Regions from separate parts of the Variovorax sp. LG9.2 genome, predicted to be linked through region 3. Evidence: predicted binding sites of a transcription regulator. Region 3 holds the regulator's gene; each other region holds the start of a gene.
What was found. Region 3 encodes sigma-54, which starts transcription at its own class of promoters, with help from an activator protein. Its sites were predicted from a motif close to TGGCANGNAANCTGCTTT; they were not measured.

Region 1: a site for sigma-54 is predicted at 4,547-4,564, ahead of QN413_RS24600 (transglutaminase family protein). Genes of this name have one in related genera too.
Region 2: a site for sigma-54 is predicted at 3,791-3,808, ahead of QN413_RS02650 (GTP cyclohydrolase II). Genes of this name have one in related genera too.

The regions. Positions count from the first base shown of each region.
Region 1 covers NZ_JASJXB010000040.1:23,005-32,527, forward strand. Annotated here, with positions in the region: gene QN413_RS24570 (response regulator) at 1-1,126, shown strand, start outside; gene QN413_RS24575 (response regulator) at 1,132-1,494, shown strand; partial or broken gene QN413_RS24580 (DNA-binding response regulator) at 1,502-1,636, shown strand; gene QN413_RS24585 (hypothetical protein) at 1,752-1,877, shown strand; gene QN413_RS24590 (catalase) at 1,911-4,130, opposite strand; gene QN413_RS24595 (hypothetical protein) at 4,192-4,338, opposite strand; gene QN413_RS24600 (transglutaminase family protein) at 4,598-5,416, shown strand; gene QN413_RS24605 (Ku protein) at 5,461-6,411, opposite strand; gene QN413_RS24610 (succinylglutamate desuccinylase/aspartoacylase domain-containing protein) at 6,473-7,447, opposite strand; gene QN413_RS24615 (hypothetical protein) at 7,535-7,813, shown strand; gene rpe (ribulose-phosphate 3-epimerase) at 7,829-8,539, opposite strand; gene apaG (Co2+/Mg2+ efflux protein ApaG) at 8,581-8,976, shown strand; gene QN413_RS24630 (cation:proton antiporter) at 9,062-9,523, shown strand, end outside.
Region 2 covers NZ_JASJXB010000002.1:114,902-124,424, reverse strand. Annotated here, with positions in the region: gene QN413_RS02675 (SbcC/MukB-like Walker B domain-containing protein) at 1-110, opposite strand, end outside; partial or broken gene QN413_RS02670 (AAA family ATPase) at 666-1,235, opposite strand; gene sbcD (exonuclease subunit SbcD) at 1,232-2,467, opposite strand; gene QN413_RS02660 (DUF1109 domain-containing protein) at 2,552-3,193, opposite strand; gene QN413_RS02655 (sigma-70 family RNA polymerase sigma factor) at 3,190-3,786, opposite strand; gene QN413_RS02650 (GTP cyclohydrolase II) at 3,978-5,306, shown strand; gene QN413_RS02645 (URC4/urg3 family protein) at 5,303-6,727, shown strand; gene QN413_RS02640 (cyclopropane-fatty-acyl-phospholipid synthase family protein) at 6,818-7,861, shown strand; gene QN413_RS02635 (DUF2878 domain-containing protein) at 7,891-8,445, shown strand; gene QN413_RS02630 (DUF1295 domain-containing protein) at 8,438-9,265, shown strand; gene QN413_RS02625 (DUF6134 family protein) at 9,262-9,523, shown strand, end outside.
Region 3 covers NZ_JASJXB010000028.1:9,042-18,564, reverse strand. Annotated here, with positions in the region: gene argS (arginine--tRNA ligase) at 1-888, shown strand, start outside; gene QN413_RS21530 (SPOR domain-containing protein) at 903-1,652, shown strand; gene QN413_RS21525 (thiol:disulfide interchange protein DsbA/DsbL) at 1,816-2,457, shown strand; gene lptA (lipopolysaccharide transport periplasmic protein LptA) at 2,558-3,304, shown strand; gene lptB (LPS export ABC transporter ATP-binding protein) at 3,304-4,083, shown strand; gene QN413_RS21510 (RNA polymerase factor sigma-54) at 4,217-5,830, shown strand; gene QN413_RS21505 (hybrid sensor histidine kinase/response regulator) at 5,840-7,630, opposite strand; gene QN413_RS21500 (THUMP domain-containing class I SAM-dependent RNA methyltransferase) at 7,655-8,944, shown strand; gene QN413_RS21495 (cysteine hydrolase family protein) at 8,969-9,508, opposite strand.

The DNA.
Region 1 (9,523 bases), on a different contig from region 3:
GCGTGCCAGCGTCGGCACCCTGCCCGGTACATGGCCGGTGCAAAGCTTCCCTCTGGCCGACAGCGAGCACGACGATTTTCTAGAGATCCGGGTGAGCGACGCGGGCATCGGGATCTCGCGGGAGAACATGGCGCGGCTGTTTCAGGCTTTCAGCCAGATCGACAGCAGTCTGGCGCGCAAGTTCGCCGGCACGGGTCTGGGCTTGGCGATGGTCAAGCAACTGGCCGAATTGCATGCTGGCACTGTCGCGGTGTCGAGCGCCGAGGGCCAAGGCGCCTGCTTTGCGGTCTGGCTACCGCTGCTCGCCACGCCGCCGTTGGCCCATGTGATGGCGACCACCAATGGCAACGCACACCCGGCGGCGGCCATTCGCAGCGAACGCATGGCGCTGGTGGTCGAAGACAACGACAAGGCGGCCGACCTGGTGCGCCTGTTGCTGGAGGCCGAAGGCTTCACCGTGCTGCATGCCGCAAGCGCCGAAGCCGCGCTCGTCATGGCGCCAATGCAGACACTCAGCCTGGTCACGCTCGACCTTGAGCTGCCGGGCATGGATGGCTGGGAGTTCCTGTTGAAGATGCGCGAAAGCGCCGACCTCGCGCATCTGCCGGTGGTGATCATCGCCGGCGTGGCCGACAGCAACGTGGCGCTGAGCCGCGGCGCGGTCGCCGCCATGCAGAAACCGATCAGCCGGGCCGACCTGAAGGCAACGCTGGCGAGCCTCGGGCTGCAACCAGGTGCGAGCCGAACGCGCACCGTGCTCGTCGTGGACGACGACCCGAACGCGGTCGATGTCATCGCCGCCTTCTTACCGACGCCGGCGTATGCAGTGCTTCGCGCCTATGGCGGCGATGACGCCATCGCACTGGCGCAACGTGTGAAGCCCGACATCATCCTGCTCGACCTCACCATCCCGGAAACCAACGGCATGGACGTCGTGGACGTGCTGTCTCGCAACCCCGATACCGCCGACATCCCGATCGTGGTGGTGACCGCCAGCCCCATTTCCACCGAGCATCGTGCCGCGCTCGACAGCTATCCGGGCAAAGCCTTGCGTGTCATCGAGAAGCTCGAATTCGGCCACGACCGCTTCGTCGACGAAGTGCGTCGCGTTCTGCCGAAGGATTGAACAGCATGGCCTGCATCCTGATCATCGAAGACAACCCGGCGAACATGAAGCTGACCTGCCTGCTGCTAGGCAACGCCGGCCACAGGTTGCTGTGCGCGGCCGATGCCGAAGTGGGTTTGATGATGGCGCGCGATGCGCAGCCCGACCTGATCCTCATGGACATCCAGTTGCCCGGCATGGACGGCCTGGCAGCCACGGCGCTGCTCAAGCGCGCGCCGGCGACGGCGGCGATTCCGGTCATCGCATTGACCGCCATGGCCATGAAGGACGACCAGGCGAAGGCGGAAGCCGCCGGCTGCGATGCGTACATCGCCAAGCCCTTGCGTTACCAGGAATTGCATGCGGCCATCAACAAGTTATTGGCATGAGATGCATATGAATACATCCGACGCCACCGTGCTGATCGTCGACGACCGCGTGGCCAACCGCCGGTTGCTCGAAGCGCTGCTCGCGCCCGAGGGTTACGCCACTCTCAGTGCAGCCGATGGACCCGAGGCACTGGCGCTGGCCGCGCAACATACGCCCGACGTGGTGTTGCTCGATGTGCGAATGCCCGGCATGAACGGTCACGCGCGCGCGGGCGCTGAAGGCATCGGACGAGACCCGACACATCCCGATCATCCTGATCAGTGCAGAGGTCGACGCCGCCGAGCGTCAGGCAGGCCTCGACGCGGGCGCGGACGACTTTATGACGAAGCCGATCGCGCGCGCCGAGTTGTGGTCTCGCGTTCGGGCCAGCCTGGCGCGCTGACTGGCCAGCCTGGCCCAGCGCGTGCTGCCGTCCTCAGGCAGGCACAGCGTCGATGTCGGCGCGATCCCAGTGCCGGTGCTTGGCCATTGCCGCAATGAAATCGCGCGCCACCTGCTGTGCTGCGGTGAGGTCGCCCATGTTGGTCGCCGGGGTCGCGGCAATCACTACACCGGACGGAACCGCGGCGCCGCCGCTCTTGGCATCCCCCTTGCCCGCATCGAGACTCAGCGTCGACAGCAGCGCCACCCCCTCGCCCACCGCGCAGATCGCCTTGCAATGCTTGAACGCTTCAAGCACGAAGTGCACTGCATCGCCACTGCGCGACAAAGCCTGGGCGCTGTCCTTGCCCGCCGGCACGAGCACCGCGTCGAACATGATCGACGGCATGTTGGTGAACGTTGCGTCGATGTCGATCTGACGTTTGCTGCTGCTGGTCACGGTGCCGAGCCTCAAACCGATGACCTTGCACTGCGCGCCCGCTGCTTCGATGGCTTCCCGGATCGGCTTCAATGAGGCGGAGTCGACGCCATCGGCCACCAGGATCGCCACCTTGCGCGTCTCGATCGAGCCGTCGCCGCTGCCAACCATGCTGAGTGCCGGCGATTCCGAAATGGGCAGCCTGATCTGGTGGTCGCGAAAGCCCGAACGCCCGGCCGCGGCCTTGGCATCGGGCACCCCGATGCCAAGCGGCTCGGCTACACGGCGCGCCAACTTCTCGTCGACATGCGCCAGGTTGTCGACCATGCGCTGTCGAATGGCGGGCACGTCGAGCTTCGACAGCTCGAAGCGAAAGGCCGCGACGATGTGCTCTTTCTCGGCCGTGCTCTGGCTGTTGAAGAACAGGCGAGCTTGCGTGAAGTGATCGTCGAATGACGGGCTTCGACGCCGAATCTTGGGCGGCTCCAACTCGTCGGGGAAGGAGTGAAATCCCTTGTCGCTGCCGTCGACCCTGAATTCCGATCCGTTGCCGAGCGTGTTCGGCTCGTAAGCAACCTGACCGCGTGCGATGGTCTGGCGGTGCATGCCGTCGCGCTGAAAGTTGTGGAACGGGCATACGCCCCTGTTGATCGGCAGCTCGTGAAAGTTAGCGCCTCCTAGCCGCGAGATCTGCGTGTCGGTGTACGAGAACAACCGGCCTTGCAACAACGGATCGTTCGAGAAATCGATACCAGGCACCACATGACCGGGGTGAAACGCGACCTGCTCGGTCTCGGCGAAGAAATTGTCCGGATTGCGGTTGAGCACCATCTTGCCGATGCGCTGGACCGGAATCATCTCTTCCGGGATGAGCTTGGTCGGGTCGAGCAAGTCGAAGCCGAGCGAATGCTCCTTGTTTGGCGGAATGAGCTGCACGCCCAGCTCCCATTCCGGAAAGTCGCCCTTGTCGATCGCTTCCCACAGGTCGCGGCGATGAAAGTCGGCGTCCTTGCCGGCGATCTTTTGCGCTTCGTCCCAGGCGAGGCCATGAATGCCGAGCTTCGGCTTCCAGTGGAACTTGACGAAGTGGCTCTCGCCGCGGCTGTTGATAAAGCGAAACGTATGAACGCCGAAGCCTTCCATCATGCGCAGGCTGCGCGGAATGGCGCGATCGCTCATGGCCCACATCAGCATGTGGGTGGACTCCGGCATCAACGAAGCAAAGTCCCAAAAAGTATCGTGCGCGCTGGCCGCCTGCGGCATCGCGTGATGCGGCTCGGGCTTCACTGCGTGGATCAGGTCGGGAAACTTCATCGCGTCCTGAATGAAGAACACCGGGATGTTGTTCCCGACGAGGTCGTAGTTGCCCTGCTGCGTGTAGAACTTGACCGCAAATCCGCGCACGTCGCGCACCGTATCGGCCGAGCCGCGCTCGCCCGCCACGGTCGAAAAACGCACGAAAACGGGCGTCTTGACCGACGGGTCTTGCAGGAAGTCGGCACTGGTGAACTGCGACATCGACTTGTAGACCTGAAAGTAGCCATGTGCCGCGGAACCCCTGGCGTGGACGGCGCGTTCCGGAATGCGCTCGTGGTCGAAGTGGGTGATCTTTTCTCGAAGGATGAAGTCTTCGAGCAGCGTAGGCCCGCGCAAACCCGCTTTCAACGAGTTGTGGTTGTCAGGGATTTGCAGGCCTTGATTCGTCGTCAGCTCCGGCGCACTGTCGGTCGTGTAGCCGGCCAGTTGTTCTTGCTTGGCGCTGGCACCGGCATTGGCGGCAGCTTTGGCTGAAGGCTTGGGCCGACGGCCTGCGGCTCCCTTGTTCTGGGGCGTCATTGAAATCCTTCGGGGACCGAAATCCAGGTGCATGTGGCACCGGGAAACAAATTAGAAAAAGCTAGCCGGCTTCGGCATCCAGGAACATGTCGAGCGCATTGACCAACGCCAGCAAAGCGACCAACGCAGAGACGATCGCAACGCCCCAAACCAGCGCGTCATCGACCGATGCGCTACTCAACACACCCCACAACGACGACAGCCCCATGATCAGCTCCTGTTGATGGCATGAAATTTACGTTTCACACGCTCCGTTACCCGTAGTGAGCACGCGTGCGCCGGTGTGGGAGTTGCGAGGGAAGCAAGGTAGGACCGTGCCGACCATTCCGCGCTGGCACCTACGCGCGAACCGGCCACGGCCCACGCGGGGTGACTTTGGTGCCCGATAGGATGCTCGCAACCTGCAGATGGACTGCAGGCATCAAAACTGCTTTGCTTCCAGCTCCTGTCCTCAGAGAAACGCCAACATGCTCATCAAAATCGGTTTCGACATCGAACTCGGCGTTGCCGCTCCCACGGCGTTGATCTACATGCTGCAGGTGCATCCGTCACGTGCCGCCGACATCCCGGCCGGCGAGAACATCACCATCAGCCCGCCCCTGGTGACCGACCATTACCAGGACGTTTTCGAAAACCATTGCGCCCGCGTCCATGTTCCGTTTGGCGTCAGCAGCGTGCGTTTGCGCAACGAAGCGGTGGTGTTCGACAGCGGCTGGGCCGACCCGGTCGACTACGGCGCCATCGCGCATGCGCCGTCCGACCTTCCGGTATCGACGCTGCCCTTCGTGCTGCCGAGCCGCTATTGCGAGGTCGACAGCGAGCTGCTTCAGTTCGCCTGGGCCAACTTCGGCAACGTTGCGCCGGGCTGGCACCGTGTGCAGGCGATTTGCGATTTCGTGCACCGCCATCTGCGCTTCGACTACCAGCGCGCCCGCGCCACGCGCACCGCGCTCGAAGGCTTTCGCGAGGGCGTCGGCGTCTGCCGAGACTTCACACACCTGGCGATCACGCTGTGCCGCTGCATGAACATTCCGGCGCGCTACGTAACCGGTTACCTCGGCGACATCGGCATTCCGGCAGTGCCGTATCCGATGGACTTCAGCGCCTGGTTCGAGGTGTACCTGGGCAACCGCTGGCACACCTTCGATGCGCGGCACAACACGCCGCGCATCGGGCGCATTGTGATCGCGCGCGGTCGCGATGCGGCGGACGTGCCGATCAGCATGGTGTTCGGGGCGAACACGCTTCAGCGGTTCGAAGTGACGACGGACGAGATCGTCCAGTAGCCCCCGAGCGATCTCAGGCGGCGCTCGGGCGCCTCTTGAAAGGCTCAGGCGGCGCGGCGCCGAGATGTCTTCGCCGCTGCCGGCGCGGCCTTTTTTGTAGCCGGCTTGGTAACCGGCTTTTTGGTCGCTGCCTCGGCCCCGCCGGACAAGGGCGCATCCTGAGCTGCCCTGGCGCCGCCCTTGCGCAGGCTGCGCTGCAGCAATTCGGTCAGGTCGATGATCTTGGCGCTGCTTCCCGCATCCGCTGCCTCCATCGGCTGCAGCTTTTCGACCGCTTCGGTCTGTCCGGCTTCGACCTTGCGATCGACCAGCTTCATGATCGCGTCCTTGAACGAGTTCTTGAAAGCGTCCGGGTCCCAGTCGGAACTCATGTCTTCGACCAGCGCTTTCGCCATCTTGAGTTCGCTGTCCGAAAGGCCCGCCTGCTTCGCGCCTTCGGCCGGCAGCGGCAGGTCTTTCCAGGAGCGGATGTCGGTGCCCCAGCGCAGCAGGTTCAGCACCAGCCCGGCGCCCGACGGCACCAGCGCTGCCAGATGTTCCTTGGTCTGGATCACGACGCGCGCCACCCCGATGCGGCCGCTGCGTTGCAGGGTTTCGCGCAACAGCGCATAGACCTTGGCGCCGCGGTTGATGGGAGCCACGTAATACGGCCGCTCCAGGTAGACGAACGGAATGCCGGCGGCCGGGACGAAGGTCTCGATCTCGATGGTCTGCGTGGTCTTGGGGTAGGCGGCCGAAATCTCGGCATCGCTCAATACGACGTACTGGCCGTCTTCGTATTCGATGCCCTTGACGATCTGCTCACGGTCGATTTCCTTGCCGGTTTTCTTGTTGATGCGCTTGTAGCCAACCGGGTCCATCGTGCGCTTGTCGAGCCAGTCGAAGTCGATGCCGCTGTCGGTGGTCGCGGAGTACAGCGCGACCGGGATGTGAACGAGGCCGAAGCTGATGGCGCCTTTCCAGAGAACGCGCGGGGCAGGTTTCGAATCGGGCATTTGAGAATCCTCCATCCCTTGACAGTAGGCGCACCGCAGCATCACACCTGTAGGAACGAAGCTAAAGCACCCGATCGCTCTCGACCGCGAAGTAGAACCACTCGGTACCCGGCAGCGCCTCGGCATTCGGGAACACGATGAAGCCATCGCGCTCGGCGTACAGCATGGCGCCGTCTTCGCGCACGCCGATCGGCTCGCCCTGCGCCACCGCGTCGAAGGTCGCCCATTCGCGAACGAACTGGTCTTCTTCGTGAGTGCGGTCGGTCACGCTGACCAGGCGAAGCAGGGCCGGCCGGTACGGCTGCGTCGGCGCGCCTTCAGCGTGTTCGATCATCCCTAGCGCTCGCAACGCCGACACGATCGCGCGGTACGCGACATCGGGTGCAGCCGGATCGCGGTGCTGTCCGCATTCGAGCGTGACGCCGTAGCCGCCCTGGCTGCGCATGTACTCGTTGGTGCCCCAGCCGAACGCCAGCGCGGCATCGTCGACCGGCGCGCCACCCGGCAAACTTGCGCGGTGCGCCAGGCCGGCGGCGTAGATGTCGAGCCAGCCTTCGACCACGCGCGAGGTCCCGATGTGCAATGCCAGTTGCCCCTCTTCGAACGCCCGCGAAAACGGCTCCAGCCCGCCGTGGTTGTCGCGCGGACCGATCATCGCGAACGCATCGCCCGCGCTCTGAAACGAATGCAGGTCGAGCAGCACGTCGTGCCGGTCGAGCAAAGGGCAAAGCAGGTTGGTGATGAGCGCTTCGTAGTCGGCCGGTGCGGTGCTCGGCTGGAACAACCGGTTGAGATTGCGCTCTCCTTCGCGCCGCTGCCGTTGTCGCGCCAGAGGATTGGCCACCGGCACCAAGGTGAGCGTGCCGCGCAGCAAGGTGAACGTGCCGCCGTCCAGTTCGGCCAGCACCCGTTTGATGCCGACGGTGCCGCAGATTTCGTCGCCGTGCACGCCGCCGAGCACGATCAGCCGGGGGCCGCGGGCGGTCGATTCGAAGCTGTGGATTCGCAGCGGCACAACAGCATGGATCGATGTCATCGAACGATCCTACAGCGACCGGCAGGACGGTCCTACCGGGGACAGGCGAACATCATGCGATAGAGAGATCTTCACAGGAGCAGCGTCATGGCAAGCAAAAAACCGTCCCAGCCCGCAATCGATTCGGTACAGCCCGGACCGGTGGACGATGCCGAAAGCGGCAAGACCAAGGTTCAGCAGGGTGGCAATTCGGCGCCCAAATTGCCACACGAACGCGACCAATCCTCAGACAGTCAGGAAACTGCGGATGGCGCGCCGCCACGCGTCGGCAAGCAAGGTCACGCAGACCTGGAACGAGGCTTGGTCGACACCGGCACCAGCCCAGTCACCGACAAGGTCTACAACGAAAAGGTCAGCAAGCGCTGATCCCGCGCAGGGGGATCAGTCGCGGGCCGGGGCGGCGCCGGCAAGTTCGGCACGCATCGCAGAGATAACGGACGCATAGTCGGGCTGGGTGAAGATGGCACTGCCCGCGACGAACGTATCGGCCCCGGCGCTCGCCACGCGGGCGATGTTGTCGACCTTGATGCCGCCGTCGACTTCGAGCCGGATGTCGCGCCCGCTCTGCTCGATGCGCTTGCGGGCGTCCTCGATTTTTCGCAGCGTGGTGTCGATGAAGGTCTGCCCGCCGAAGCCCGGGTTGACGCTCATGATCAGGATCAGGTCGATGTCGTCGATGACCCAATTCAGCACCTCCAGCCCGCGCGCCGGATTGAACACCAGCCCCGCTTTGCAGCCGGCCGCCTTGATCGCCTGAATGCTGCGGTGTGTGTGCGGCGACGCGTCGGGATGAAAGCTGATGAAGTCCGCGCCAGCCTCGGCGAACGATGCAGCCAGCGCGTCGACCGGCTCGACCATCAGATGGACATCGATCGGTACCGCAACGCCGGCGGCGGTTTTGGCGTGCGGCTTGAGCGCGTGGCAAATCATCGGGCCGAAGGTCAGGTTCGGCACGTAATGGTTGTCCATGACGTCGAAGTGAATCCAGTCGGCACCGCCGGCGATGACCTGCGCCACTTCGGCGCCAAGGCGCGAAAAATCGGCGGACAGGATGGAGGGTGAGATGCGGAATTGGCGGGCGGTGGTGCTCATTCTCCAATTGTCGCAAAGCAGGCTGCGGGTACCATCGCCGCATGTCCGACAGCACGATGACCGTCAAGGTCGAGCCCCGTTTTCTGCCCGAGCAATCGTCGGCGGAAGACCACGTCTATACCTTCGCCTATACGGTAACGGTGACCAACACCGGGGAGGTGCCGGCCCAGCTCATCGCCCGCCACTGGCTCATCAACGACGCTTCGGGTCACGCGCAGGAGGTCAAGGGACTCGGTGTCATCGGCCAGCAGCCGCTGCTCGCAGCCGGCGAGTCGTTCCGCTACACCAGTGGTTGCCGGTTGCAGGCGCCCAGCGGCACCATGCACGGCAGCTTCTTCGTGGTGAACGAAGCCGGCGACCGCTTCGACGTACCCATCCCGATGTTCGTGCTCGAAGCCAATTCGGACGGTCGGCCCAGCACCCGCGTGCTGCATTGACGCGTGTGGCGGTGTCGCCGCAACCCCGCCGGATGAAGTTTCTCCGATGATGTCTTTCTTCTCTTCGCTCCCGTCTTTCACGGTCATGACCAACGAGCTCATGGCGTTTTGGGCGGAATGGGCGCGGCCGACCGCCGGCCTGCCGATCGTGCTGTGGTCCTTGCTGCTGGCGGTGGCCGCGGCCGCCGGGCACCTGGTGCAGCGCTACATGGGCATGCCCAAGGTGGTCGGCTATTCGATCGTCGGCACCATCGTCGGCTTTGCCGGTTTCGAAGGTGCGCTCTGGCCGCTGCAGGGCATCAGCCTGTACCTGCTGGAGCTCGGCGTGGCGATCGTGCTGTTCGAGGCGGGCGGTCGCCTGCCGCTGCGCTGGTTTCGCTACAACCCGATGGTGCTGCTGCAAAGCATCCTCGAAGCCTCGCTGACGTACTTCGGCGTGTTCTGGGCGTTGCACTGGCTTGGTATTCCGGACCCGGTCGCCAACCCGATCGCGCTGATGGCGATCGTCGCCTCGCCCGCAGTGCTGAGCCGCGTGCTGATGGACACC
Region 2 (9,523 bases), on a different contig from region 3:
ACTTGCTCTTCTAGCAACGCCTGCACAGCCTGTTGCTGGGTGACGAGGTTGTGTTGCAGCCGATGGCGTTGGTCAAACTGTTGCCGCCAAATGCCCAGGCGTTCGCCCAAGGCGGCGCGTTGTGGGTGCGTTGCGCAAAAGTCGGTGAGCTGCTGATGCTCACCTTTTCTCAGCGTGAGTTGGTCTTGTGCATGCTGCGCAATTCGGCTGGACAGCGTTTGGGCAAGGTGGTGTTGCTGGTAGTGAGCGGTGGTCTCGCGTTGCCGATCGACGCGGAGCGTTGCCAGCACGGTTTCGCTATGGCCGCATGCGGCTTGCGCTTGTTGCCAAGCGTGGTGCAGCGGCTTGAGCGTTTGCGCAGGCTCGCTGTCGGCAAGGCGGCGAAGTTCGGGTGCGGCGGTTTCCAGCGCCGCTGCCGCTGCAATGCCTTGCGCCTCCATGCTTTGCACCTCTTGCGCGCTTTGCGCCAGGTTCAGCTGCCATTGGCGTTGTGCTTGGGTGACCTGCTGGTTGGCTTGCACGCCCAGCAGTTCATCACCCCAACGCTTCACGTCGCCTTGCATGGCCTCGCGCTTGTCTGCGGTCAACAGTTCCACGCCGTCTGCGCGAGCCTTGAGTTGCTCCAGTTGCTGCTTGGCCTGTCGCGCCTCGTCGAACACTTTCTTGGAGATTTCGCCGTAGATTTCAGTGCCCGTCAGCTCCTCCAGCAACTCGGCTCGGTCGTTGGCGCTAGCGTTCAAGAATGCAGCAAAGCCGCCTTGGGCCAGCAGCATGGACTTGGTGAAACGGGGGAAGTCGAGGCCGGTGATCTCCGCCATGCGCTTGAGCTTGTCGCCGCTTTGGCTCGTCAAGATCGTCCCTGCGCGGCTGGTCCGGTCGACGCTGGCCAGCTCCACTTTTGGAGCCTGCAGCGCGCCGTCGACTTTGTCGCGGGCGCGGCGTTGGCTCCAGAAGGCGCGGTACACAGCGCCCTTCACTTCGAACTCCACCTCGGCCAGACAATCGGCGGTGTGCCGCGTCATGATGTCATTGGCCGATGCCGAGATGCTCTTCAGGCGCGGCGTCTCGTGGTACAGCGCCAGGCAGATCGCGTCGAGCAAGGTCGATTTGCCCGCGCCGGTGGGGCCGGTGATGGCAAACAGGCTGTTGTCGGTAAAGGGGGATTTGGTGAAGTCGATCGTCCACTCACCTTTGAGTGAGTTGAGGTTCTTCAGGCGCAGACTCAGAATTTTCATGCTGCACCTTCCGTGAGACCGGTCACGATGGCTCGGTAACGCTGGCTCAAGGCCACCAGCAGTTCAGGCGTCAGTTCTTCTTGCGCCAATCGGCGCGAAAATACATCGTGGGGGCTGAGTTCATCCAGCGTTTCACTCACCTCGCCAGCCATGCTGGCTGCCGCATTGCCACGCTGGCGCCGCACGCGCAAAACCTCCACGGGCAAGCCTTGCGTCATGACCTCGATGCGCGCGGGCAGGTCGGACAAATAGTCGTCCTCCGCGACGGTGACTTCCAGCCAGACCGGTCGCGCAGCAGACCCTTCAAGAGCGGCTGCGGTGATGGCACTGGCCAGCGCCACCAAGTTGCCGCCGACAGAAATCAACGGCTGAAACCGCGGCACCACCAGCGGCGTGATGGCCGTCAGCCCGCTAGCGCCCAGGTCCACCAGCAACATCTCTTTTTGCTGGCGCGCTTCGTCGAACCCCAGAGGGATGGGCGAGCCGCAGTAGCGAATGTGATCGAATCCTCCGACCTTTTGCGGCTTGTGAATGTGCCCCAACGCGATGTAGTCCACCGGCGGAAACGCCGACGTGGGATAGGCATCGAGCGAGCCCACATAGATCTCGCGGACCGACTCATTGCTGGTGGCGCCCACGGTAGTGAGATGCCCGGTGGCGATCAGCGGAACGACGCGGCCCAGTTCGCTTTTCAGTTCTGCTTGCCGTGCGCGGCCCGCCTCGTAGACCGATTGGTAATAGGCCTGAATGGCAGCTCGCATGGACTGCTGTTTTTCGTCGGCACTCTGCCCGGCCTGGCTCTGCAATACGTCACGCGGGCGAATGAATGGAATCGCACAGACGATGCAGCCCGCCTCACCCTTGCCGCCCCGCAACGGCAGCACGACGACTTGGCTTGCGGGGTCGTCCACCGTCGCGATCACTGTCGAGCTCAGGCAGGCGAGCAATCCGCGGCTTTCGCCCAGTGTCGCAACCGAATCATGGTTGCCCCCGAGCAGCAGCAGCGCAACACCCGCGCCGTGCAGTCGAACCACCAATTGGCTGTACAGCTCGCGCGCATAACTTGGGGGAGATCCGGTGTCGAAGATGTCGCCGGCGATAAGCACCGCATCCACCGCATGCGCATCGACTTGAAGCAGCAGCCAGTCGATCAGGCATTGATGCTCCGCCTGGCGGCTCTTGCCCATGAAATGCTGGCCCAAATGCCAGTCGGAGGTGTGAAGAATTCGCATCAGCTCTTGTTCCCTGTCGGTCTGTGGCTCATTTTCACCAACTCATCTTCCGTACTCCTCCCGCCCCCACCCACTCCTGCAGCATCACCAGCGCAGCAAGCGCGGCCCCACGACAGCCCCGATCGCAATCGCCAGGACGATACCGCCCACGTACCAGACCGCCAGGAACGGCGCGGCCAGCTCCATGCAGTGCAGCGCATAGACGCTGCCGCCGATGCCACCCGCCAGTGCACCGGCTGCGGCGCCCGCGAGCGCAGGGCGGGTCGGCGCCAGGCTGCGCAGCGCGACGATCGCCGCGACGAACACCGGCAAGCCGATCAGGCAGATGCTCAATGCGCAAGTCTTCCAGGTCTGCCCCATCAGCATCGGCATGCGTGCATCGGCGGGCGCGCCGAGCCAGGCGACGATCGCCAGCAGCCACACACCCACCGCCGGGAGCAACGCAGCCCACCAGGCATTCCGCACCGGAACTCCGGGCCGCGCCAGCCTCTGCAGCATCACGAAGCCGGCGACAGCGATGCAGGCCGGGAAAAGCAGCTTGAACCAGAACATCGGCCAGAACATGACCTCGACAAGATCGCGCCGGAGGCCGTATTCGGCAAACAGGATCAGCAGCGACAGCGGCAAGCCGACGGCCACCGCCCAGGTCATGCGCCGCGACGCCGCATGCCGCGGCACGGGCGCCACGCCATTGGCGAGCATCGTCACGAGATCGTCGGTCTTCATGGCGCGCTCCTGAATCGTGCAGCCAGCGCCTTCAGGCCGCGGTGCACGTTGACCTTGACGGCCGACTCCGACATGCCGATGAGCCGCGAGGTCTCGGCGACCGACAGCCCTTCGATCTTCACGTGGACGATCGGCAGCCGTTGCCGGTCGGGCAGCGTGGCGAGCAGGCCGCCGAGGTCGCGCCGGGCATCGCTGGCATCGGTAGCCGACGCGGCGAAGACTTCGAGGTCGTCGTCGATCGGATCGTGCAAGGCCTCGCGGATCGATTTGGAGCGCAGCAGATCGATCATTTTGTAGCGGGCGATGGCATGCACCCATGCCGTCAAGGGCTGGTCGGGCTGGTACGTGTGACGCTGGTTGTGCATTGCGAGCAGGCATTCCTGTACGAGGTCTTCGACCTCATCGGGCCAGCCGAACAGGCGCTTGCCCAAAAACGCGCGAAGGTGCGCGCAGAGTTTCGACAGGAACGTGTGGTACGCCGCGGCGTCTCCGGTAAGTCCACGAAGGAACAAATCACGAAGGACGGTCTCGACCGTTTCGCCGGCATTGGCGCCGCGCGCACCCGTCGCGCTGTCCCTTGTTATTCGTGGCATGGGGTGGAACGGTTACGGCACTGGCGAAAAAAGAGGTCAAAGAATTGTGCCGTGCGCTGGCTTGCCAGTTCTCAAGGGGGTCGCTACATTGATGTTTTTGAGGGCCTGCAATGTCTGTTGATGCCGTTTCGATTCCTTCTCTTGCTCCCGCTGCTCCCGCTGCTTCCGCTGTTTCCGGTCCTCCGTCCCTGATGTTCTCTCTTTCGCCCGACATTGCAGTTTCCGTCGACATCCCCGTTGGCGGCGCCTTGCCCTCACCGCTGCCGGCCGTCCCTGCAACACCAGCTCAACGCCACATCCGACTCACCTCGCACAGCGGCGGCTTCGGCGCGCTGCCCATCCGTTGGGCAGCGGCCAGCGCGGCCGAACGCGGTCCGGTCGTCGGCACCACGACCTCGCGCGCGCACCGCAACGTCATCGGCACCCACAGTGGTTCGTACAGCGTGTACCGCGCGCTCGCCGTCGCGGCCGGCGCACTCAAGCGCGAGCATCGCGCCGACCTGACCAACACCGCGCCGACCGACCTCATCGGCCCCTATCCGCAGTGGAGCGAGCCCGGCAAGATCGTCTCGCTAGACCCTTGGGGCGCGCTGGTGGCCGATGTGTTTTCGGGCGAGCTCGCGGCCGGCTACGACATCCGCCCGACCATCGCCATCACGCAGGCCCACGTCATCCTGCCGGAGGTAATCGAGGCGCTGCAAAGCGGACGCCTCAAGGCCGACGGCAAGTTCCTGACCGCCGGCGGTGCCGCGATGGTGACCAAGGCGGCGATCGAGCCCGTCTGGTTTTTGCCAGACGTGGCCAAGCGCTTCGGTTGCAGCGAAACCGATCTGCGCCGCACGCTGTTCGAGGAGACCGGCGGCATGTACCCCGAGCTGGTCACGCGCTCCGATCTTGAAGTGTTCTTGCCACCCATCGGCGGACAGACGCTCTACATCTTCGGCAACCCGCGCGATCTGGCGAATCCGGAGGTCGAACTCACCGCGCGCATCCACGACGAGTGCAACGGCTCCGACGTGTTCGGCTCCGACATTTGCACTTGTCGGCCGTATTTGACCCATGCCATTGAGGAATGCATTCAGGGCGCGCAACGTGGCGGCGTCGGGCTGGTCGCCTACTCGCGCAAGGAAGGCCGGGCGCTCGGTGAAGTCACCAAGTTTTTGGTCTACAACGCGCGCAAGCGCCAGGTCGGCGGCGACACGGCAGACCAGTACTTCGCGCGGACGGAGTGCGTGGCCGGCGTGCAGGACATGCGCTTCCAGGAGCTGATGCCTGATGTCTTCCACTGGCTCGGCATCCGGAAGATTCACCGGCTGGTTTCGATGAGCAATCTCAAGTACGACGCCATCACCGGCTCGGGCATCGAGATCGGCGAGCGAGTCAACATTCCGGACGACCTGATCCCAGCCGACGCCAAGGTCGAGATGGACGCCAAGAAAGCCGCCGGCTACTTCACACCAGGCCATGTGCCCAATGCCGATGAGTTGAAGCAGGCCAAAGGTCGGGGGCTCGCCAAATGAGCCGCGACAACTACGGCGTCGACCCGGAGCGCCCGACACACAACGCAGCCGTTCGAAGTGCGGACGCGGAAGGCCATGTCGATCCGATCGTCGAGCTGACCGACGACAGCAGTCATGCGGCGGGCGCTGCGGCGTTGTTGCGCACCACTGCGGCTGTCCGCGAGCGCTCGGCCGCCTTGCTGGCACGCGCGCGGCGCGGCGAGTCGGCGTGGTTCACCATCGGCAACGACAGCACCATCGAAGATGCCGCACGGGCCGTGGCAGAAGTAACGCTTGAACGATACCCGTGGGACACGATTCCGTACCACAGCCGCTGGCGCCATTTCGAGGCCGGTGGTGTCGACCGGCTGGCCGAGTTGAACACCCTGTTGGGCGAAGCCGCGACATCGCGTGAGCGTGCCCGCGCGCAGATCGATCTGGCGTTGGTCAGCGTGTTGCTCGACGCCGGTGCCGGGCCCGATTGGCGCTACATCGAAACTGCCTTCGGCGACGAAGAAGGCCAGAGCTTCTCGCGCTCAGAAGGCCTGGCCGTGGCGAGCTTTCATGCGTTCACCAGCGGCCTGTTTTCATCCGATCCCGACCGTCCGCTGCAGGCCGACGCGGCCGGTCTGAAGGCACTCGTCACAGACCGTCTCGGCGACGCACTGCAAGTGAGCGAAGCCAATCCGCTGATCGGCCTTGCCGGGCGCGCGATGCTGTTGCGCAGGCTCGGCGAGGCGATGACCGAGCAGCCCGAGGTGTTCGGCGACAGCGGCCGGCCCGGCGGACTGTTCGACGCGCTGGTCGGCCCGTACGGCCCCGCCGCGCCACCGACGGCCGAGGTCACGGCGCACGAGATTCTGTCGCTGTTGCTCGATTCGTTCTCGGGCATCTGGCCGGCATCCAACGCCATCGACAGCCTGGCCGCCGACGGCAGCGACAACGCCGGCGGCTTCGGCACCAGCGACCGGGCATTGGCGCTCGGCGATTGCTGGCGCCACAGCGCAGTGACCGGCCCCGGCTTGACCAATGGATGGATGCCGTTTCACAAGCTCTCGCAGTGGCTGACCTATTCATTGCTGGAGCCGTTCGCTTGGGCCGGCGTCAAGGTGCGGCATCTGGAGACGCTGACCGCACTGCCCGAATACCGCAACGGCGGCCTGCTGATCGACAGTCAGGTCATCGTGCCGAAGGACCCTGCGTTTCTCGAACGCAGCTGGAAGGTCAGCGACGAGTTCATCGTGGAGTGGCGTGCGCTCACGGTCGCGCTGCTCGATGAAGTGGCGCCGCGTGTGCGCAAGGTGCTGAACCGCACGGAAGAAGATATGCCGCTGGCGTGCGTCCTTGAAGGCGGAACCTGGGCGGCGGGACGCGCGTCGGCACATCGCCTGCGCAACGGCGCACCGCCACTGATGATCGAGAGCGACGGCACCGTCTTCTAGAGACGAATTCGACCTGCAGATCCAAACGGCATCGGGCTGCGTAACAGCTCTGGAATCACACACATCGTGTGCCTGGAGAAGAAAGCGCACATGTCGCAAAACACTGCCACCGCGATCCATTGGGTCGAACAGGGCTACGTGCCAGACCGAGTCGTGCGGGCAGGCATCCGCCGCTTGTTGAAAGCGCGGGTGATCGAGCTGGAAAGCGCCGATACCGAATCCACGTCTGATCAGACCAGCGATTTTCTCGCAACAATGCGCAGCGCTGAACTGGCGCCTCTGCCCGAAAAGGCCAACGAGCAGCACTACGAAGTACCGGCCGCGTTCTTCGGCGCCGTACTCGGCAAGCATCGTAAATACAGCAGTTGCTATTGGCCCGACGGCGTCGACACGCTCGAAGCGGCCGAGGCGGCCTCGCTCAACGCAACATGCGAACGCGCCGGCCTGAAAGATGGGCAGCAGGTGCTGGAACTCGGTTGCGGCTGGGGTTCGCTGACGCTCTTCATGGCCCAGCGCTACCCCGGCAGCCAGATCACCGCACTGTCGAATTCCAGCTCCCAGCGCGAGTACATCGAATCCGAAGCGACGCGCCGCGGGCTGACCAACGTTCGCGTGCTCACCCGCGACTTCAACGTCTTCAGCAGCGACGAGCAGTTCGACCGCATCGTGTCGATCGAGATGTTCGAGCACCTGCGGAACTGGCCACGTGCATTCGCCAACGTCGCCTCATGGTTGAGGCCGGGAGGCCGCTTCTTCATGCACGTGTTCGCGCATCGCGACGCGCCCTACCCCTTCGTCGAGCGCGATGCCAGCGACTGGATGAGCAAGCACTTTTTCTCTGGCGGCATGATGCCCAGCGACGACCTGGCATTGCACTGCCAGGACGACTTGCGCCTGCTGCAACGCTGGCGCTGGAACGGCACGCACTACCAGCGCACGTCGGCAGCGTGGCTGCGCAACATGGATGCGCACCGCAGCGAACTGATGCCGCTGTTCGAGAGCACCTATGGTGGTGAAGCCAACGTGTGGTGGACGCGGTGGCGCCTGTTCTTCATGTCGGTCGAAGAGCTGTTCGGTTACGACGAAGGCCAGCGGTGGTGGGTCAGCCACTACCTGTTCGAGAAGCGCGCGTGACAGTCGCTCCAGCGCAACCAACGCGGACCATGCAACTCGCGAACGTGGTGCTGGCGCAGATCGGCTGGTTCGCGGCAGTGCTCGGTGCCGCGCACGACCGGCCGCTCTGGGGATTGGCATGCGGGCTCGCGGTGATCGCATGGCACATCGCCGTTTCCTCGCGACCTGCGCAGGAGGCTGCACTCGTTGCGCTGGTTTGCCTGATCGGCTTTGTATCGGAGACGATTCATGTCGCGCTGGGCAACATCGGCTATCCGTCGGGGCAACCCTTGGCCCATCTGCCGCCCTACTGGATGATCGGTCTTTGGGGCTTGTTCGCGATCCAGTTGAACGTGACATTGCGCTGGCTGCGCCCGCGGCTGTGGCTGGCCGTCGTGCTCGGCGCTATTGCCGGCCCGGCCTCTTTTGCGTCGGGCGTGCGGCTTGGCGGCGCGTCGTTCATTCATGCCACGCCGGCGCTGGCCGAACTGGTCGTTGGCTGGGCCGTGCTGATGCCACTGCTGGTCTGGTTGTCGATCCGATTCGATGGCGTGATCGTCGAGGCGGTCATACATGCCGATCTTCCGGAGACTGCTCATGCGTGAGGTGATTGCAATGTGGCCGATAGCCTTGACTGGATTGGGCGTGACCGCCGTGCTGGCAGTGTTGACCTGGCTGGTGAGCCTGTCGCGCACCGACGTGAGTCTGGTCGACCGCATGTGGCCGATCTTGATCGCGGGTGCGGGGTGCGTTTACTTCGTGCTAATGCCGGCGCCGGGCATTCGAAGCGTTTGCATGATCGCCATCGCGGTCGCGTGGGCGTTGCGCCTCAGTCTGTTCATCACGGTACGCAACTGGGGGCACGGGGAAGATCGCCGCTATCAGGAGATCCGCGCCCGCAACCAGCCGAACTTCGGGTTTAAAAGCCTGTACCTCATCTTCGCCTTGCAGGTGGTGCTCGCGTGGATCGTCTCGGCTCCGTTGTTCGTGGGCGTCGTCGCGGGAAATACCGTTGGCGTCGTCGCACCGAACCCGCTCGGCTTGCTCGATTGGGCGGGCATGTCGATCGCGATCTTCGGCGTGGTTTTCGAAGCCATCGGAGACCAGCAGATGGCCACTTTCAAGTCCGACCCTGCCCACAAGGGCCAAGTCATGGACCGCGGCCTGTGGCGCTATACCAGACACCCCAACTACTTCGGCGAGGCCTGCGTCTGGTGGGGACTGTGGCTGATGGCGCTGTCCGCCGCAGGCTGGGGCGGCGCGTGGAGCGTCGTTTCGCCGCTGCTCATGACGGTACTGCTGCTCAAGGTGTCCGGCGTGACGCTGCTCGAAAAGGACATTGCTGAGCGCCGGCCGAAGTACCGTGAATACGTCGAGCGGACCAACGCATTCGTGCCGGGCCCGCCGCGCAAAGGTACGCCATGAAAGCGCTGCATGCTGTCCATGTCGGTAAAACGCTGGCGCTTTCGCTCTCGTTCGGCCTGCTGGCAACGGCACCGAGCCATGCGGCGACAGCACCGACCGGCGAATGGAATTTCGTTGCCTCGCTGAACGACAAGCCCATTGGGGAACACCGCTTCAATGTGACCGGTTCCGGCGACGAGCGGCGAGTTGTCGGAGAGGCGAACTTCGACGTCAGATTCATCGGCATATCGGCTTACCGCTACCAGCACAAAGTCGTCG
Region 3 (9,523 bases):
CTGGAGTCGAGCCTGTACACCAGCGGCCGTGTCGAGTCGACCGTGCAAAAGCTGGTCGCCGCCGGCAAGACCTACGAAGAAGACGGCGCGCTCTGGCTGAAGTCCACCGACTACGGCGACGACAAGGACCGCGTCATGAAAAAGCGCGACGGTACGTACACGTACTTCGTGCCCGACGTGGCCTACCACTTGGCCAAATGGGAGCGCGGCTTCCACACCGTCGTGAATATCCAGGGCACCGATCACCACGGCACGATCGCACGGGTTCGCGCCGGCCTGCAGGGCGTTGGTGAAGGCATCCCGCCGAGCTACCCCGACTACGTGCTGCACACCATGGTGCGTGTCATCAAGGACGGCGAAGAGGTCAAGATCAGCAAGCGCGCCGGCAGCTATGTGACGTTGCGCGATCTGATCGAGTGGACCAGCACCGACGCCGTTCGCTTCTTCCTGCTGAGCCGCAAGCCGGATACGGAGTACACCTTCGATGTCGACCTGGCCGTGGCCAAGAACAACGACAACCCGGTGTACTACGTGCAGTACGCCCATGCGCGCATCTGCTCGGTGCTGACTTCATGGGGTGGTGACGAGGCCTCGCTGAAGACGGTCGACGTGTCACCGCTCGACAGCCCGGCGGCCCAGGCCCTGATGCTGCTGCTCGCCAAGTACCCCGACATGCTGAGCGCCGCTGCCAAGGATTTCGCGCCGCACGACGTCACTTTCTACCTGCGCGAACTGGCCGCGAGCTACCACAGCTACTACGACGCCGAGCGCATTCTGGTCGACGACGAAGCCGTCAAGAAAGCCCGTTTGGCGCTGGTCGCCGCCACTGCGCAGGTGCTGCACAATGGCCTCGCAATTCTTGGCGTCAGTGCGCCACGCAAGATGTGATTCCGAACCTCAAAATGAAATCAAGTACACGCTCAGTTCAGCGCGGCAACATCGTCATCGGGCTGATCATCGGCCTGGTGCTCGGGCTCGGCGTGGCGCTGGGCATCGCGGTCTACGTGACCAAGGTGCCGATCCCGTTCATGAGCAAGAACCAGCGCGGCGGTGCCGAGCAGGACGAAGCCGAAGCCCGCAAGAACCGCGACTGGGACCCGAACGGCCCACTCGCAGGCAAGGCCGGTGCCGTCAAGCCGCAGCCGCCTTCGGTGACCGCACCTGCGACCGTCGGCCCGCTCAATGCGCCTTCGACCGGCCCGGTTCCGGTAGTGGTCGCGCCCGGTGCGTCCACGACCCCGGCTGCGCCGCGCCCGCGCACAGCGCCGGTGCCGGCCGAAGCCAACGCACTGCCGCCGTCGAGCGATCCGTTGGGCGACTTGGCTCGCTCAAGATCCGGCAACAACCCGACCGCCGGCGGCACCATTGCCAGCGCGGCGCCTTCGACTGCTGCTGCCAACGCCAGTGGCGCAGACCCATTCCTCTACTTCGTGCAGGCCGGCGCCTTCCGCACCACCGACGACGCCGAAGCGCAGCGCGCCAAGTTGTCGCTGATGGGTGTCGAGGCCAAAGTCACCGAGCGCGAACAAGCCGGTCGCACCGTGTACCGCGTGCGCGCCGGCCCCTTCAACAAGAAGGACGATGCCGACCACTTGAAAGATCGCCTCGATGGCGGCGGCTTCGATTCCGCACTGGTGCGGGTGCAGCGCTGAGTGCGGTCCGCCGTGGAGCGTTGAGTTTTGGAACGTTGACTTTTCTTTACTCGCCGCGGCGTGACGCACTGCGTCTCTGCCGCGTTGAATCAACCGGGCGCGGAACTCCGCGCGGCACTTCTGGCTCTTTCAGCCGAACAGGAGCACCTCTTTGATGAAACACATGAACCGTCGTGACTTTTCTCTGGCCGCCACATCCCTCGGGTTGATGTCCGCCGCTTCTCTCTCGCATGCCCAGGTTCAGCCCAAGGCCGGCAAGGACTACATCGACTTGAGCCCCCGCGTCCCGGTCGATGCGCCGGCCGGCAAGGTGGAGGTCATCGAGTTCTTTTCTTACAACTGTCCGCATTGCAATGCGTTCGAGCCCGAGCTCGAAGCCTGGGTCAAAACGTTGCCGAAAGACGCCGCGTTCCGTCGCGTTCCCGTGCCGTTCGTCGGCAACGACGTCGAGCCTAAGCAGCGCCTGTATTACGCGCTCGATGCCATGGGCAAGCTCGACGAATACACGATGAAGGTCTTCAATGCGATCCACACCCAACGCCAGAACGTGAACGGCGACGCGGCCATCATTGCGTGGGCCGAAAAGAACGGCCTCGACAAAGTCAAGTTCACGGAGGCGTTCACCTCGTTCGGCGTAGTGAGCAAGGCCAAGCGGGCGACGCAAATCACCGAGCAGTACAAGGTGGCCGGTGTGCCTGCTCTTGGCGTGGCAGGGCGATTTTACGTCGACGGCGAGCTCGCCGGCAACATGACCAAGTCGCTGCAGGTCGCCAATTACCTGATCACCGAAGCGCGCAAAGGTTGAAGCTGTCACACGCGTTTTTTGAGAAGCCCGCTTCGGCGGGCTTTTTCGTCAAGGTCGTGTCAGTTGGCCGCATACAATGCGCAGCAAGTTTCGTGCCTCTATGACCCTGCGCTCAAAATCCCCCCTTCGCTCCTTTCGTTCTGCTTTCGCGATCACCTTTGGTGCATTGCTCGCCTTGGCACTCGGCACCGGCCTGCCGGCGCATGCCGAAAAGGCCGACCGACTGAAGCCGATGAACATCGAGTCGGACGCGCTGCGTTACGACGACCTGAAGCAAACCAGCGTTTTCACCGGCAAGGTGTTCGTCACCAAGGGCACGATCGTGATTCGCGGCGCCCGCATCGACGTGCGCCAGGACCCCGAGGGCTACCAATACGGCGTGGTCACGCCCGAGCCGGGCAAGCTGGCTTACTACAAGCAGAAACGCGACGCCCCGGGCGACGAGTGGACAGAGGGTGAAGCTGATCGCATCGAATACGACAGCCGCGCCGACAACGTCAAGTTCATCGGCCATGCCGTGATGCGGCGGCTGATCGGCACCAAGGTCAACGACGAAACCACCGGCCCGCTGATCGTCTACGACCAGAGCAACGACACCTTCACGGTCAACGGTTCTACCTTGCCGCCGGACGCCAGCGTCGCGGCCGGTGCTTCGGGTGGTCGCGTCAGGGCGGTGCTCACGCCGCGCGCTCCGGCGTCGGCAGCCGGTGGCGCCAAAGCGGCTCCGCCTGCGTCCGGTCCGGGCTCGGGTTCCAGTGCCGCGCCGGCCACGACGGTGCCCGCCACCCCCGCTGCAGGCTCCGGCCTGCGCCAGAGCACCACGCTCGGCGGAGAACCGCGCAAGTGATCGAAAACGCAGACACGATCGACGTCGGCAGCCGCCTCGAAGCGCGCGGCCTCAAAAAGACCTATGGCAGCCGAACGGTCGTCAAGGATGTGTCGCTCGGCGTGCAAAAGGGCGAGGTGGTCGGGCTGCTCGGCCCGAACGGCGCCGGAAAAACGACCTCGTTCTACATGATCGTCGGGCTGGTTCGCGCCGACGCGGGCGAGATCACCATCGACGGCGAGCCGATCGCGCACATGCCGATCCACAAGCGCGCGCGCATGGGTCTGAGCTACCTGCCGCAGGAGGCGTCGATTTTCCGCAAGCTCACGGTCGAAGAGAACGTGCGGGCCGTGCTCGAGCTGCAGCTAGACACCGACGAGTCCGGCAGGGCGGTCCCGATATCGAAGGCACGGATGGAAGAGCGGCTGAGCGAGCTGCTGAACGACCTGCGCGTCGAACATTTGCGCAACTCGCCGGCGTTGTCGCTGTCGGGCGGCGAGCGGCGGCGGGTCGAAATCGCCCGTGCGCTCGCCACGCAGCCGCGCTTCATCCTGCTGGATGAACCCTTCGCCGGCATCGACCCGATTGCCGTTATCGAAATCCAGCGAATCATCAGTTTTCTCAAAGAGCGCGGCATCGGCGTGCTGATCACCGACCACAACGTGCGTGAAACGCTGGGCATCTGCGATCACGCTTTCATCATCAGCGACGGGCAAGTGCTGGCACAGGGCACGCCTTCGGAGATCGTCGACAACGCCGAGGTACGACGCGTCTACCTCGGCGAACACTTCCGGATGTGAACTTGTTGCTCGCCCCCAGGTCGTCGCGCACTGCGTGTCGCTTCTTCCACCCCCTGACCGGGGGCAACACCAACAGCCCGGCAAAGCCGGTTCTGCGGTGTTTCTTGAACAGAGTGTGTCTGGCAGGCTGTCCGTGAAGCAAGGTCTTTCTCTTCGTGTCTCGCAGCATTTGGCGCTCACGCCACAGCTGCAGCAGTCGATCCGGCTTTTGCAGTTGTCCACGCTCGAGTTGAGCCAGGAAGTCGAGCAGATGCTCGACGACAACCCGTTCCTGGAGCGCACGGCCGAAGAAGCCGCACGCGAAGAGTTCGGCATCGACGTGTCCGACGCGCCAGCGCCGCGCGAAGAGCACGACAGCGACCGCCAGAGCGAGAGCGACGGCGAGTTCGCGCCCAGCGCGCTCGCGACCAGTGCCGACGGCGCCAGCACCGCGACCACCGCCAGCGAGACCGAAGCGCCGGCCGCCGAGATGTCCGACCAGGAGCCCGACTGGGGCGGCGACGGCACGGTCGAGATGACGCCGGACGATGGGGAATGGGGCGGCGAGGCGCCAGCCAGCAGCAACAACCTCGGCCCGAACGACGGCAGCGAGCGCACCGACGCCACCGAGCTCGCGCGCAGCCAGGAGTCGCTGCAATCCTTCCTGCACCGACAGGCACTGAGCCTGCGGCTGAACGAAAACGACCAGGCCGCACTGCGTTTTTTGATCGAATCGTTGAATGACGATGGCTATCTCGAAGACTCGTTGCCAGCGCTGGCATCGGGCCTCGCGGGCGATGACAACGACCAGTTCGACGGTCTCGTCCACCACTTCCAGGTGGCGCTCGGCCTGCTGCAAAGCCTGGAGCCGGTCGGCGTCGGCGCACGCGATCTCGGCGAATGCCTGGCAATCCAGCTGAAGGCGCTCGCCCATGAGAACGAGACGGCCGAAGAAAAGCAGATCCGCAAGACTGCGATCCTGATCTGCAAGCAGCCGATGGAGCTGCTCGCGCGGCGCGACTTCAAACGTCTGGCCACGCTCACACGCAGCAACGAAGAAGAAGTGCGCAGCGCGCTGCAGGCGATCGCCAAGCTGGAGCCCAAGCCGGGCCGCCGCTTCGTCGATGTCGAGCGCAACATCGTGGTGCCCGACGTGATCGTCACCCGCACCGGTCGTGGCGCAACGCTCAAGTTCCGCGTGATGCTCAACCCCGACGTGATGCCGCGTCTGCGCGTGCACGACATCTACGCCGGCGCGCTCAAGGCGCACAAGGGCGAGGGCAGCCAGGCGCTGTCGCAGCGGCTGCAGGAGGCGCGCTGGTTCATCAAGAACATCCAGCAACGCTTCGACACCATCCTGCGGGTGAGCAACGCCATCGTCGAGCGGCAGAAGAGCTTTTTCGTGCACGGAGAACTCGCCATGCGCCCGTTGGTGCTGCGTGAGATCGCCGACGAGCTGGGCTTGCACGAGTCGACCATCAGCCGCGTGACCACGGCCAAGTACATGTCGACGCCTTACGGCACGGTCGAGCTCAAGTACTTCTTCGGTTCGGCGCTCGGAACCGAAACCGGCGGCAATGCATCCAGCACGGCAGTGCGAGCGCTCATCAAGCAACTCGTGAGCGCCGAGAGCATCAAGAAGCCGCTGTCGGACAGCCAGATTTCCGACATGCTGAAAGAGCAGGGGATCGAATGTGCGCGGCGCACCGTCGCCAAGTACCGCGAAGCGCTGCGCATCGCACCGGCGAATCTGCGCAAGGCGCTGTAAGGCGTCGGTTTACCGCCGCGCCTGCAACAAAATCCCGCGCAGCTCCGCCGGCTGCACCGGCTTGCGCAACGCATGCCAGCCACGCTCGCGGGCCAGGTGCAGCGTCGCTTCATCGATATCGGCCGAGATCAGCGCGATCGTGAGCGACGGCTTTTGCAGTTGCAGGCGTCGCGCCAGGTCGATACCGTCGAGCTTGCCCGGCAAGCGGATATCGCACAGCGCGACGTCGATGGCCTGCAGGTCGGCGAGCGCCAGCGCCTCGGCCGCGCTCTCGTAGATGCGTGGCAGCGCCTGCCATTGGCGCAGCAGGGCCGCGAGGCTGTCGGCCACCACAGCGTTGTCTTCGACCACCAGCACCGCCAAGCCGGGCGCCAGCGGCATGGCGTCGAGCGCAGCGGTGCTGGTCGCCGCCGCGGTCGCGGCGCGTGCCGTGCGGTCGGGGTGCGCATCGCGAGGGGCCGATGGCAGCGTGAAGCCGAACACCGAGCCGCGTCCCGGCAGCGACCGCAGCGTGATCTGGACCCCCAGCCGCATCGCCAGGCGCCGCACGATGGCCAGCCCCAGCCCGTGCCCACGCTGTAGATTGCGCTCCACGTTCCCGACCTGCTCGAAGTCGCCGAACACCCGCTCCTGCGCTTCGCAAGCGATGCCGATGCCGCTGTCGCGCACCTCGATGCGCCAGCCGTCCGGCCGGCGCCGACAGGCCAGCAACACGCGGCCATTGGGTGCGAACTTGACAGCGTTGTCGACCAGATTGGCGACGATGCGGCGCAGCGCCACCGTGTCGGTCCACACGATGGCTTCGGCCGGGCAACGCACCCGCACCCGGCCGCTGCCTGCCTGCCGTGCGAACTCGTTCAGCAGCGGTGCGAGGGCGACCGCGGTCAACGTGAACGGGTCGGCAGCGGCCTCGATGCGACCGATTTCGAGCAGCTGGTTGGTCAAGCCTTCGAGCGCCTGCTGTGCCCGTGACAGCGCATCGACGGAGCCTTGCACCACGGCGGCGCTTTCGCCGGCGCGCAGTTGCTGCCGCAGCACTTCGGCCTGCAGGCCCATCGCCATCACCGGCTGCCGCAGGTCGTGGTTGGCGGCTGAAAAGAACCGGAGACGCTCGGCCTGCGCCTGTTCCGACGCGCGCAGGCCAGCCAGCGCCTGCACGCGCAGCGCGCTCTCGTTGTGGCGCAGGCTGATGTTTTCTTCGAGCTGGCGCGAGCGCTCCGACACCAGCTTCCACACCATCGCAAGCAGGCCGATGCCGAGGACCGCCGCCGTCACCATCACCGGCTGGCCGTAGGTGAGGCTCATCACGATCATCGGCACCAGCAGCAGCGAGATCGCCAGTTGCATCGCGGGCGTGTGATACGACACCGAGAACGCCGACGACAGCGTCATCGCCATGATGACGACGGCCAGCAGCAGTTGCACCACCGGGTCGGTCGGACTGAACAACAGTACGCCTGCCGCACCGTGCGCGGCCTCGTGTACTGCGATGCGAAAGGTGTGCAGGCGGAGCGCAGGCTGCAGGTTCTCGGGCGTCAGCGAGCTGGGCAGCACTTGCGGAAAAAAGCCGCGCCATGCGGTGCTGGCGGCGATCATGGTGATCCAGATAAGCGCGTGCGATACCGAATACTGCCAGGCGAAGAGGGCTGCAACGCCGCAGTCCAGCAGGAACTGCACGGCCAGCATCGGTCCGGTGGGCTGGGCGCTTAGGCGCAGCACTTCGCACTGCACTGCAAAGCGCACGGCCGGCGACGGAGCGGCCTGTGATGAGGGCGACGCGGGGGCGGACGGGGAACTCATGAGCACGGCCACTATAGTGGGCGGGTGAACGATCTCTCTCTCTTTTTGCCTTGCGCCGCCGGCGTCGAGGAACTCCTGGCGCAGGAAGTCCATGCGCTGACCGGCCGTGTCGGCCAAGACCTGCTGACACTGCGCGGCGGCGTGCGGGTCCGGGCCGAGTGGCGCGACGCCCTCAAGCTCAACCTGCACAGCCGCTTGGCGCAACGCGTGCTCATCGAATTGGCGCATGCGCCGTACCGCAGCGAGAACGATCTCTACGCCATTGCCAGTGGCGTGGCGTGGGAGATCTGGTTCACGCCGAAGCAGACTTTCAAGATCGAGACCACTGCGCAGCACAGCCCGCTGCAGAGCCTGAACTTCGCGACGCTGCGCATCAAGGACGCGATCGCCGACCGCTTTCGCGCCAAAGCCGGCGGCGTGCGGCCGAGCATCGAAACGCAGTGGCCCGACTGCCGCGTCTTCGCGCATCTGACTACCGACGACTGCACGCTCTACATCGACACCAGCGGCGAGCCGCTCTTCAAGCGCGGCTGGCGACAAGACACCGGAGATGCGCCGCTGAAGGAAACGCTGGCCGCGGCCATGCTGGCCGCCAGCGGCTGGTGGAACCCCGAAACGGGCGAGGTCGCAGCCCAACCCTTGTACGACCCCTGCTGCGGCAGCGGCACGATCGCCATCGAGGCGGCGCAGATCCAGTCGGGCATTCCGGCGGGCTGGTTGCGGTCGTTCGGCTTCGAGAAATTGCTGGCGTTTCAGCCGCACGTGTGGGCGGCGATCAAGGCTGCGGCCGAAGAGGCCGGCGCTTCGCACGAGCCGGGGCCGGCCAACATCTTCGGCTCCGACGTGGCGCACCGCATGGTCGATTTTGCCGAGCGCAATGCCGAGCGCGCTGGCGTGGCCGACCGCATCGAGTTCCGTGGCGGTGACGCGTTGCAGCGCATGCCGCCAGTTGACGTTGGCACCACTGGAGGCGTCATGGTCGTGAATCCTCCATATGGCGAGCGCATCGAAGTCGGTGGCATCGCAGGCGCGGACAGCGCAGCCAACACCGCGCGGTTCGGCGCACGCGAGTCGGCGCAGACCGAAGGCGGCGATGCCAGCGGCGACTTCTTCCCGCAGCTCGCCAGCCACTGGAAAAAGAACTACGCCGGCTGGACCGGCTGGGTGCTCACGCCCGACCTGCAGTTGCCCAAGCGCATGCGCCTCAAAGAGTCGCGCCGCGTGCCGATGTGGAACGGGCCGATCGAGTGCCGGCTGTTCAAGTTCGACATGGTCAAGGGCTCGGCGCGCACGCCGAAAGTGCCGGTGACCTGAGCCGCCTCGAGGCACCGGAACGCGTCAGGTGCCGATGCGTAAATCGTCCGTCGACACTGCTGTCACGAGCGGCCCGAAGCTGCTGATGTTGGTGAGGGTGTCGTTGTGGTGCCGGATGACTTGTTGCGGCGACAGGCCGGCATTGCCTTCGGTCGTGTGTGCGTCGGACACCAGCACCACCGGGTAGCCCAAGGCCAGCGCGCGCCGGATGGTCGTGTCGACGCAAAACTCGGTGTGCATGCCGCAAACGATGAGGTCTTCGACGTCGTGCGCCTTCAAGACAGCTTGCAGATCGGTCTTGTGGAACGAGTCCGCGGACGTCTTTCGAATGCGCAGGTCGGTCGGCGCTACGGTGAGTCCATCGGCCAGTTGCCAGGCGGGAGTGCCGTGTTCGAGGTAGCCCGAGCCGGACTCGTGCTGCACGAAGATCACGAAGGCGCCGGCGGCGCGCGCCTTGTCCGAAACCCGGTTGATCCGGTCGATGACTTGCGGCGATTCGAAGGGAGCATGCTCGCCCTCGCACAGGCCTTGTTGGACGTCGATCACGAGCAATGCGGTATTCATGAAAGGGATTGTCGG